2 regions of the Streptomyces sp. NPDC058683 genome follow, and region 2 is predicted to be linked to the other one. Evidence: riboswitches for the same ligand, from Rfam matches in the RefSeq annotation. Region 2 holds a riboswitch; the other holds the start of a gene.
What was found. Region 2 has a riboswitch for cobalamin ahead of ACFWXC_RS23805 (CbtB-domain containing protein). Riboswitches for the same ligand answer to the same signal wherever they lie in the genome.
Positions count from the first base shown of each region.

Region 1: another riboswitch for cobalamin. It lies ahead of ACFWXC_RS32820 (cobalamin biosynthesis protein); the one in region 2 lies ahead of ACFWXC_RS23805 (CbtB-domain containing protein).

Region 1 is NZ_JBHXSK010000034.1:61,828-66,567, forward strand. Features, by position in the region: gene ACFWXC_RS32815 (cobyric acid synthase) at 1-548, opposite strand, end outside; gene ACFWXC_RS32820 (cobalamin biosynthesis protein) at 545-1,540, opposite strand; cobalamin riboswitch at 1,641-1,781, opposite strand; gene ACFWXC_RS32825 (hypothetical protein) at 1,923-2,150, opposite strand; gene ACFWXC_RS32830 (anion permease) at 2,170-3,420, opposite strand; gene ACFWXC_RS32835 (lysozyme) at 3,595-4,371, opposite strand; gene ACFWXC_RS32840 (class II aldolase/adducin family protein) at 4,568-4,740, shown strand, end outside.
Region 2 is NZ_JBHXSK010000021.1:85,928-90,667, forward strand. Features, by position in the region: gene pgm (phosphoglucomutase (alpha-D-glucose-1,6-bisphosphate-dependent)) at 1-248, opposite strand, end outside; partial or broken gene ACFWXC_RS23785 (barnase inhibitor) at 380-481, opposite strand; gene ACFWXC_RS23790 (hypothetical protein) at 635-802, shown strand; gene ACFWXC_RS23795 (hypothetical protein) at 987-1,361, opposite strand; gene ACFWXC_RS23800 (CbtA family protein) at 1,472-2,224, opposite strand; gene ACFWXC_RS23805 (CbtB-domain containing protein) at 2,246-2,467, opposite strand; cobalamin riboswitch at 2,503-2,645, opposite strand; partial or broken gene ACFWXC_RS23810 (enoyl-CoA hydratase-related protein) at 2,715-3,011, opposite strand; gene ACFWXC_RS23815 (enoyl-CoA hydratase/isomerase family protein) at 3,037-4,101, opposite strand; partial or broken gene ACFWXC_RS23820 (acyl-CoA dehydrogenase family protein) at 4,098-4,292, opposite strand; gene ACFWXC_RS23825 (MarR family winged helix-turn-helix transcriptional regulator) at 4,376-4,740, shown strand, end outside.

The sequences.
Region 1 (4,740 bases), on a different contig from region 2:
AGGGCGACGGTGCCGAAGAACGAGGCGAACACGCCCCCGCGGTCGATGTCGCCGACGACGAGCACCGGAATCCGCGCGTTGCGCGCGATCCCCATGTTCACGATGTCGGTCCGGCGCAGATTGATCTCCGCCGGACTGCCCGCCCCCTCACAGATCACCGCGTCATACGTGCCCCGCAACTCGGCGAGACAGTCGAGCACGGTCCCGAGCAACTGCTGCTGACGTCCGCCGTGGTAGCCGCGCGCACTCAGCTCACCGACCGGTTTCCCGAGCAGCACGACCTGGCTGCTCTGTTCACCGCCCGGCTTGAGCAGCACGGGGTTCATCAGCGCGGTCGGCTCGACCCGGCAGGCCTGCGCCTGCATGGCCTGCGCCCGCCCGATCTCGGCGCCCTCGCGCGTGACGAAGGAGTTGAGGGACATGTTCTGCGCCTTGAACGGCGCGACCTTGACGCCCTGCCGCACCAGCCACCGGCAGATACCGGCGGTGACCACGCTCTTCCCGGCGTCGGAGGTGGTACCGGCGACGAGGAGACCGCCGCCGTTCATGACGCACCTGCCGACCGCTGTGCGGAGCGCTGTGCGGAGCGCTGTGCCGGGCGCCGTGAAAGCGCCCCGCGCAGCAGGGCCCCGGCCGCGCCGGCCCCGAACGCCAGCCACCCCACCCGCCGTGACAACCGCACCGCCCGCTCGATGTCCGCGACTTGCACCGCACGCCCCTCCCCGTTCAGCACCGGCCGATGCTCGACCCGCCCGCCGTATGACAAGGTCCCGCCGAGCCGTACGCCCAGCGCCCCCGCGAACGACGCCTCCACCGGCCCGGCGTTGGGACTCGGGTGCTTCGCCGCGTCGGCCCGCCAGGCCCGCACGGCCCCCTTGGTGTCATCTCCGGCGACGGCGGCCAGTACGGCGGTGAGCCGTGCCCCCGGCCACCCCGCCACGTCGTCCAGCCGCGCCGAAGCCCACCCGTACCGCCGGTACCGGGCCGACTTGTGGCCCACCATGGCGTCCAGGGTGTTGACGGCCCGGAACCCGAGCAGCCCCGGCACCCCGCCCACGGCCCCCCACACCAGCGCACCCACGACCGCGTCGCTCGTGTTCTCGGCGACGGACTCCACGACCGCCCGGGCGATCCCGTCGGCGTCCAGGGCCTGCGGATCCCGTCCGCACAGATGCGGCAGCCGGGCCCGGGCGGCCTCGACGTCCCCCGTCTCCAGGGCGCGCCCGATGGCACCGGCCTCACGGGCGAGTGAAGTGCCCCCGACGACGGCCCAGGTGGCGGTCGCGGTGAGCGCGACGGACGCGGCGGTGGACGGTCGTACGAGCCGCTGGGCCAGGGCACCCAGAGTCACGGCGCCGCCGGCGCACACCGCGGTGTGCAGCGCGCCCCACCCGCGGTGGTCCCGCCACAGCACCTGTTCGACGGACCCGGCCGCCCGGCCGAACGCGGCGACCGGATGCCCTCGGCGCGGATCGCCGAGCAGCAGATCGCCGAGAAGGCCGGCGGCGGCGCCGTACGCGAAGACGCGACCGGCACCCATCGGCTCAGCCCGCCGCGGGGGCGGGGAGGGGCCGGGTACTCAACCTCGAACGGCAGCCGCGCATGGCGATATGTCCTCACTCAGGGTGTCCACGCCCTGGTTCGACGAGACCGGCGGTGAGAGTTCCTGGCTCCCGGGGATGGCTACCCCGGTGACAGTGGCGGGACCGCGCCGGATTCGCACCGGCTTCCTCTCTTGCCGCCGTACTTGGCTCCGGAAGTCCACCACGCCCCCGGAAGACCCGTCAACTTGCCGTTGACCTGCGAGGGGAGTGTGTGGGAAGGCCCACACCGGTTGTCCAGCGGGGCTCGTGGGGCATGGCGAAGGCTCCTCCCGAGCAGGTCGGGGAGGAGCCTTCGGCGGCCGCGAGCGGCCGGTCCGGTCAGGCCTTGGCCACGATCAGGTGGATGCCGTAGGCCACGGCGGCCGCACAGGCCGCGAAACACAGGTAGGCGGCGGTCACGGCCAGGGTCGCGGAGTTGCCCTGGGCCGTGGCGCGTTCACGGGCGGAGAGGCCCTTGATGCCGAGGGTGAAGAGGGCCACCATGCCCACGGTGACCACGAGGCTGACGCCGAAGACGGAGCCGATGGCTGCCCAGTCGATGTTCATGTCGGTTCTTCCTCGGGGGTCAGACGGTCGCGGCCGGGTCGGTGGCGGCCGGCGCGGGTGACGGGGCGGGGGACGGGATCGTGGCGGTGAGGTCGTCGGTCACCGTGCCCGCGGGCGGCGGGGTCACGGCGGCCATCGCCGTGGTCACCACGCCGGCCGGCTCCGTGCCGTCGGTGTCGTTGACGTTGGCGCTGTCCACCACCTCGCGGCGGGAGAGCTTCCAGATCGCGGCGCTGGAGGCGACGAGGAAGACGGCGACGACCGCCGTGCCCCAGTCGCCGAGGTCCGTCACGGACTCGGCGAGCGCGCCGACGACCGCGGCCGCGGGGAGGGTGAGCACCCAGGCGACCATCATGCGGGTCGCGGTGGACCAGCGGACCGTGCCGCCCTTGCGGCCCAGGCCCGCGCCCATCACGGAACCGGAGACGACGTGCGTGGTGGAGAGGGAGAAGCCGAGGTGGGAGGAGGCCAGGATGGCGGTGGCCGCGCTGGTCTGGGCGGCGAAGCCCTGCTGCGGCTGGAGGTCGGTCAGGCCCTTGCCCATGGTGCGGATGATGCGCCAGCCGCCGATGTAGGTGCCGAGCGCGATGGCGAGGCCGGCGCAGAGGATGACCCAGGTGGGAGGGTTCGAGCCGGGGGCGATGGAGCCGCCCGCGATCAGCGCCAGGGTGATGATGCCCATCGTCTTCTGCGCGTCGTTGGTGCCGTGCGCGAGCGAGACCAGGCCGGCGGAGGCGATCTGACCGGCGCGGAAGCCCTTGCGGGTGGCCTCGTCCTCGGCGTTCTTGCCGATCGCGTACGACAGGCGGGTGGAGAGCATCGCCGCGAGGCCCGCGACCACGGGGGCGGCGACCGCCGGGAGCAGGACCTTGGTGACCAGCGCGTCGCCGTGGACCGCGCCGAAGCCGGCGGAGGCGACGGTGGCGCCGATCAGACCGCCCATCAGGGCGTGCGAGGAACTGGAGGGCAGGCCCACCAGCCAGGTCACCAGGTTCCAGAGGATCGCGCCGACCAGGGCGGCGAAGATGACCTCGGGGCGGATGCCGTTCTCGTCGACGAGGCCCTTGGAGATCGTGTTGGCGACCTCCACGGAGAGGAAGGCGCCCACCAGGTTCAGCGCGGCGGACATGGTCACCGCGATCTTGGGCTTGAGCGCGCCGGTCGAGATGGTCGTGGCCATCGCGTTGGCGGTGTCGTGGAAACCGTTCGTGAAATCAAACGCGAGTGCGGTCACCACCACAATCGCGAGGATCAGCGAGAAGTTTTCCATTTACCCAGGCAATCTATAGAGGTCATCGGCCGTTGGACCGTAGGCAACCTGGATGAACGGAAGGTGAACTGGGGTCGTCTCCATGGTGTCTGGGATCGGCTTCGGGGTATTCGCGTGCGAGGGCGGGCGAGGCCGCCGTCCCGTTTCCGGTCCGGCGGCCCGGTCGCCCCTTGGCTAGGAGCCCTTGGCGAACGACTTCAGCCGGCTCGCCGACCCGTTGAAGAGATTCTGGTCACCCGGCAGGCTGCCGCTGTTGTCGTACTGCCAGAAGGTCCAGTGCGACCATCCGGCCGGCAGCGCTCCCGCGTCCGCCGAGCCGTGGCGGGCGATCCACAGGGCGTGGTTCGCGGCGAAGGCGCTGCTGCCGCCGGTGCAGAGGTTCCACCAGTGGGTGGTCGTGTAGATCACCGGCCGCTGACCGGTCTCCCGCTTCAGCTCGTCGCTGAAGGACTTGATCCACTTGATCATCTTGGCGTGGCTCAGCCCGTAGCACCTGTGCTTCTTGTCGTACGGGTTGTACTCGATGTCGAGCGCGGGCGGCAGTGTCCAGCCGTCCGCGGTCCAGGCGCCGCCATGGCTCGCGAAGTACGCGGCCTGCCGGGCGCCCGACGACTTGTTCGGCAGGGCGAAGTGGTAGGCGCCCCGCATGATTCCGGCCTTGCGTGAACCGTTGTACTGCTGGCCGAAGTACGGGTTGCGGTAGGTGGTGGACTCGGTCGCCTTGATGTAGACGAACTTGGCGCCTTTCGCCTTGGCGCCCGACCAGTCGACGTTCTTCTGGTGCGAGGAGACGTCGTGCCCCTTCGGCAGGCTCGCCGCGGACGCCGTGGTCCCGGCGAACGCGGTCGCGGCCCCCGAGAGGGCGAGCGCGGCCACGGCCGCCGCGAGGACGCGGGCGTGGTGACGGTGGCGGTGGCGGTGGTGGCGCGACGGAGAGCGGTCACGGGCCATGTTTCCCCCCGGAATGGCAACGTGTACGAAAAATCGTCCAGAGATTATTGGAAGATCGGCGTATCATCGGCGATCTTCGGCCAAGCCATGAAATCGAGCTCTTTGTGCAGCTTTGCGCTCTACTGGATTCGGGACGTCCGGCCTAAAGTGCCCTGCCGTACAAGCCGGTTGGGGCGCTGCCTGACAGGATCGGGCCATGGCTGAGCAGCGGCGGCACAAGCGTGGCGGACGGGACGGACGCGGCGGCGCACAGGGTGTGTCGGAGCCGCGAAGGCGGGATGTACGCGCGGAGGAGGCGGGCGCCTGGCGCGAACTCGTCGCCACCGCCCGCCGCACGGTGGCCGACGGACTGGTCGTCGGCACCTCCGG
Region 2 (4,740 bases):
CCCAGGAAGAGGGGGCCGTCGGTGCCCTGGCCGCTCCGGTATTCGCAGATGGCCTGGCTGGTGGCCGCGATGTGGTCCTCGTTGAACGCGGTCGTCAGCGACGATCCGCGGTGCCCCGAGGTGCCGAACGCCACCCGCTGGGCCGGGTCGGCCGGGTCGGGGTGCAGTGCGTAGTACGCCGTGACCAGCCGGGCCACGTCGACGAGGTCCTCCGGAGCCGCCGGCCGGCCCGCTCGCTCATGCGGCATGAGTCCACTTCCTCCGCAGTCGTTGATCGATCGCTGGACGCCCATCTTTCCTTGTCAGCGGCGGTGGACGCGAGTGCGGCACCGGCGCTGCCGCCGAAGACACCGCGGGTTCACGGCTGGTTCACAGCAGCGCCGAAGTAGCCGCCGGGTCCGTTGACCGCCTCGCCGATCACCCGCCAGAAGTCCTCCAGCGTGGTGATCCCGGTCCCGTCCAGTACATAGGTCGCCGTCACGGACCGCAGGATACGGCGGTCGTACGGAAGGGACCGGACGGTCGGCCGAACGGCTCCCCGACGGGCGCGGCGGACGTTCCGGAAAGTCTGCGGCGGCGCATACTGAACATCAGTCAACTACCGCGCCCCCGGGCACTCACGAGAGGCCGCACCGTGGAGAGCTCCCTCTCGCCCGCCGCCCAGGATCGCTACGACACCTATCTGGACCATGTGAGGCGCTGCCCCGACTGCCGCCCCGCGCGCTGCCGGACGGGCCAGGCACTGGTGCGCGCCTATCTCGCCACCACCCGGGCGGAGCGACCGGACGCCCGCAAGCACTGACTGCCTGCGTACCGTTTCGGCGCGCTGATGCCCAGCGCCTGGCGGTTCACTTCTGCGCGTGGACCGGTCGAGCGCGTCGGCTCCGGGTTCGCCCCGGATTCCCTGACCACGGAGGTGGCACGACCGGCTCCGCCGGGCTGTCCCGACGCGCCGGGCGGGATACGGCCGCCGTCGCCGACCGGCGTCAGGTGGCCGGGTCGCGGACCTGGCTGCGGGCCGGGGCGCGGTGGCGACGGAGCAGGTCCGCTATCGCGCAGCGCAGGCACTCGGCGTCCGGCGCATCGCCCGCGGCCGCCGCGGCCCGGCACTCCGGCGCCGGCGGGCCGTCCGGCTCACGGCAGTCCGGCTCGGGGCGGTCCGCCGGGTCGCCGACCAGGTTCTCCAGCTCGTTCAGGAGCTGTTCGGTCCGCTTCACCTGCTGGGCGAGCACCCGTACCCGGGCGCTCTGGCCGCCGATCTGCCGACGGCTGGCGACCAGTTGCTCGTACTCGCGGACAGTGAGGGCGACGGCCTCGTGGCCGCCGAGGGTGATACGGCGTGGCTGGGGGTGTCTGGCCACTCGGGTCCTCCGCTCCTCGCCTTGCTCGTCCCCGCCTGATGGGCCGGTTCCCGGAGAACGCGAGAGGGCCCCCGGATCGTTCCGAAGGGCCCTCGCGTGACGTGAATCGTTCAGTGGGCGGCGGGAACCGTCCGCCCGGCCGGGGCCGTCGCCGGCCTGGGGTTGAGCTGCCGTTCGGCCAACTCACCGAAGAGCAGGCCGAATCCGCCCCACAGCACCAGCTGGATGGCCAGCGCGGAGAGCCGGAACCGCCACAGCAGCGTGGCCGGGAAGTCCGCCGGCACCTCGTTGATGGTCGGCAGGAACTGGTACGCCAGCCCGATGACGACCGCGAACGCGGCCACCGCGACGACGGTCGCCCACCAGGTGCCGAGGCTCGGCCGGAGCCGCTTGCCCAGGATGGTCGCGGCGACCGCAAGCAGCACGCTGAGCACCATCATGAGGAAGTACAGCGTGGTCCGCTTGCCGATGGTGTCCGGGTCGCCCACCGACGGCGGGTTGGCCGGGTACTTCAGGAACGGCACCACGTACACGGCGAGCAGCGCGCTGCCGGACAGCAGCAGCGCCGTCGCCCGCGGCGAGAAGCGGCCCACGCGGCCGAGGGCGAAGCAGTAGGCGAGGGCGGCGATGCCGCCGAAGGCGACCCCGTAGAGCAGCACACCGGTGGCCAGGCCGGCGGTGGACTGGAGGGAACGGGAGACGACCTCCATCTCGTGCTCGTGCGAGTGGGCGTCCTCGAAGCCGATCGCCTTGTCTACGTTCGGTTCACCGAGGAGATAGGCGGCGACGAGGGCGAGCACGCCGGCGGCCAGGCCGGCGAGCATGCCCCGCACCAGGAGGTTTCTTACCGTTGCGGAGTTCATGAGCGTGCGGCGTCCCTTACGTCAGTGGCAGGGGAAGCCGAGGAGGTGGCGGGCGTCGTGCACCCACTCGTGGACGTCCGTGCCGTTGAACACGGAGGTGGCGCCCTGCTCGGCGCCGACGAAGTAGAGCAGGATGAGCATGAGGATGCCGAAGAAGACCGCCCAGGGAGCTATCGCACTCAGCGGCAGCTTGGCGGGAACGACGGGGGTGGTGGCTGTCGGCTGCGCGACGGTCTGCGCCATGGCAGAACCTCCTCTGGGAGTTCGCGTCCCATCTCGGTGGTGCATTGGACGACGGCTACGGGTCTGACTCACGAGGTCCCGGGGGCTCTCGCATACAGTGGCGCGACCGTGCCGGACTCTCACCGGCTTCCGTTCTGGCGTCGTCGATATCGGACAGACCGTACCGCGTGTCAGGGGCACGGCCAAGACCGCATGACCAGGCGTGATCTTCATCTCGCGCCTGGTGGCCGGTTCTGGGCATGCCGGGTCAGCGGTGACGGAACTCGGTCGGGCGTCTGCCGACGAAGGTGTTCATGCCCTCCTTCTGGTCGGCGGTGGCGAACACCGGGTGGAACGGCCGCCGTTCGAAGCGGACGCCCTCGGCGAGCGTCGTCTCGAAGGCCCGGCCGACGGCTTCCTTCGCCATCATCGCGACCGGCAGCGCCATGCCCGCCACCGTCTCGGCGACCGCGAGGGCCTCGCCGAGCAGTTCGCCGGCCGGCACCACGCGCGCCACCAGCCCGCTGCGCTCCGCCTCGGCCGCGTCCATGGTGCGCCCGGTCAAGCGGCCGGGCCTCGGTGAACTCGCCTCACCAGGCCGCCTCCGTGGTGGTGCCGGGTCCTGCGAGCCCCAGTTCGCGCTCGCCGAGCGGAGCGAAGAACCGGTCCACGTCGGCGTCGGTGACCTCGGCGAGGGTGGCCGGGGACCAGCGCGGGTTCCGGTCCTTGTCGATGATCTGGGCGCGGATGCCCTCCACCAGGTCGGGGGCGGACAGGGCGGCGCAGGAGACGCGGTACTCCTGATCGAGGACCCGCTCCAGCGGGCCGAGCCGCCGGGCCCGGCGCATCGCCGCCAGGGTGACCTTCAGGGCGGTCGGCGACCTCGACAGCAGGGTCTCCGCCGCCTCCTTCGCCGCCGGGGCGCCGTGGGCGAGCAGCCGCCGGACGATCTCCTCGACCGTGCCGGCGGCGTAGCAGGCGTCGATCCACTCCCGGTGGCGGGCCAGTTCGCCCACCGGCGCCGGTCGCACGTGCCGGGTGAGCGCCTCGCGCACGGGCCGGTCGGCGAGGTCGGCGATCAGCCGCCCGATCCTGTCCGAGGGGACACAGTGGTCGGCGAGTCCGCACAACAGGGCGTCCGCGGCGCCGATCTGAGCCCCCGTCAGGGCGAGATGGGTGCCCAGTTCGCCCGGGGCGAGGGCGAGCAGATAGGTCCCGCCGACGTCGGGGACGAAGCCGATGCCGGTCTCCGGCATGGCGACCCGGGAACGCTCGGTGACGATCCGGACGCTGCCGTGCGCGGAGACGCCGACCCCGCCGCCCATGACGATGCCGTCCATGATCGCCACATAGGGCTTGGGATAGCGGGCGATCCGGGCGTTGAGGTGGTACTCGTCGCGCCAGAACTCCGCCGACGCGGTGCCGTCCCCGGCGCGGGCGTCCTCGTAGATGCTCCGGATGTCACCGCCCGCGCACAGGCCGCGCTCCCCCGCGCCGGTGATGACGACGGTCTCGACGGCCGGGTCGTGCTCCCAGCCGGTGAGGGCCTCGTCGATGGAGCGGACCATGGCGTGGGACAGGGCGTTGAGGGCCTTGGGGCGGTTGAGGGTGAGGTGGGCCGCCCGGCCGGCGGTGTGCAGCAGGACGTCGCTCATCCGAACGCCTCCGTGAGGCCGCGGGCCACGATGACGCGCATGATCTCGTTGGTTCCTTCCAGGATCTGGTGGACCCGCAGGTCGCGGACGATCTTCTCGATACCGTACGCGCTGAGGTACCCGTAGCCGCCGTGCACCTGGAGTGCGCGGTCGGCGACCGCGTATCCGGTGTCGGTGCCGAACCGCTCGGCCGGTCGAAGAGGGACCTCTTCGGCTTGAAGCGTCAACCGACCCGTCGGCAGGATCACTTGAGGCGCAAAGCTAGGCTTTTCCCGTGATCACTTCCGAGCCGCGCCGGCTGACCGACGACGAGACACCGTCCTGGCTCGCCCTCGCCGGTGTGCTGGTCCGGCTCCCGGCGGAACTGGACGCGCAGTTGCAGCGCGACGCGGGGATCAGTCACTTCGAGTACCAGGTGCTGGCAGGACTCTCCGAGGCGCCCGACCGTACCCTGCGGATGAGCGAACTGGCGGTGTTCGCCCACGGGTCGCTGTCCCGGCTCTCCCATGTCGCCAGGCGCCTGGAGGACCGGGGCTGGCTGCGCCGGGAGCCGGACCCGGACAACGGCCGCTTCACCGTGGCGACGCTGACGGAGGCGGGCTGGGCCAAGGCCGTCGGCTCGGCACCGTCGCATGTGGC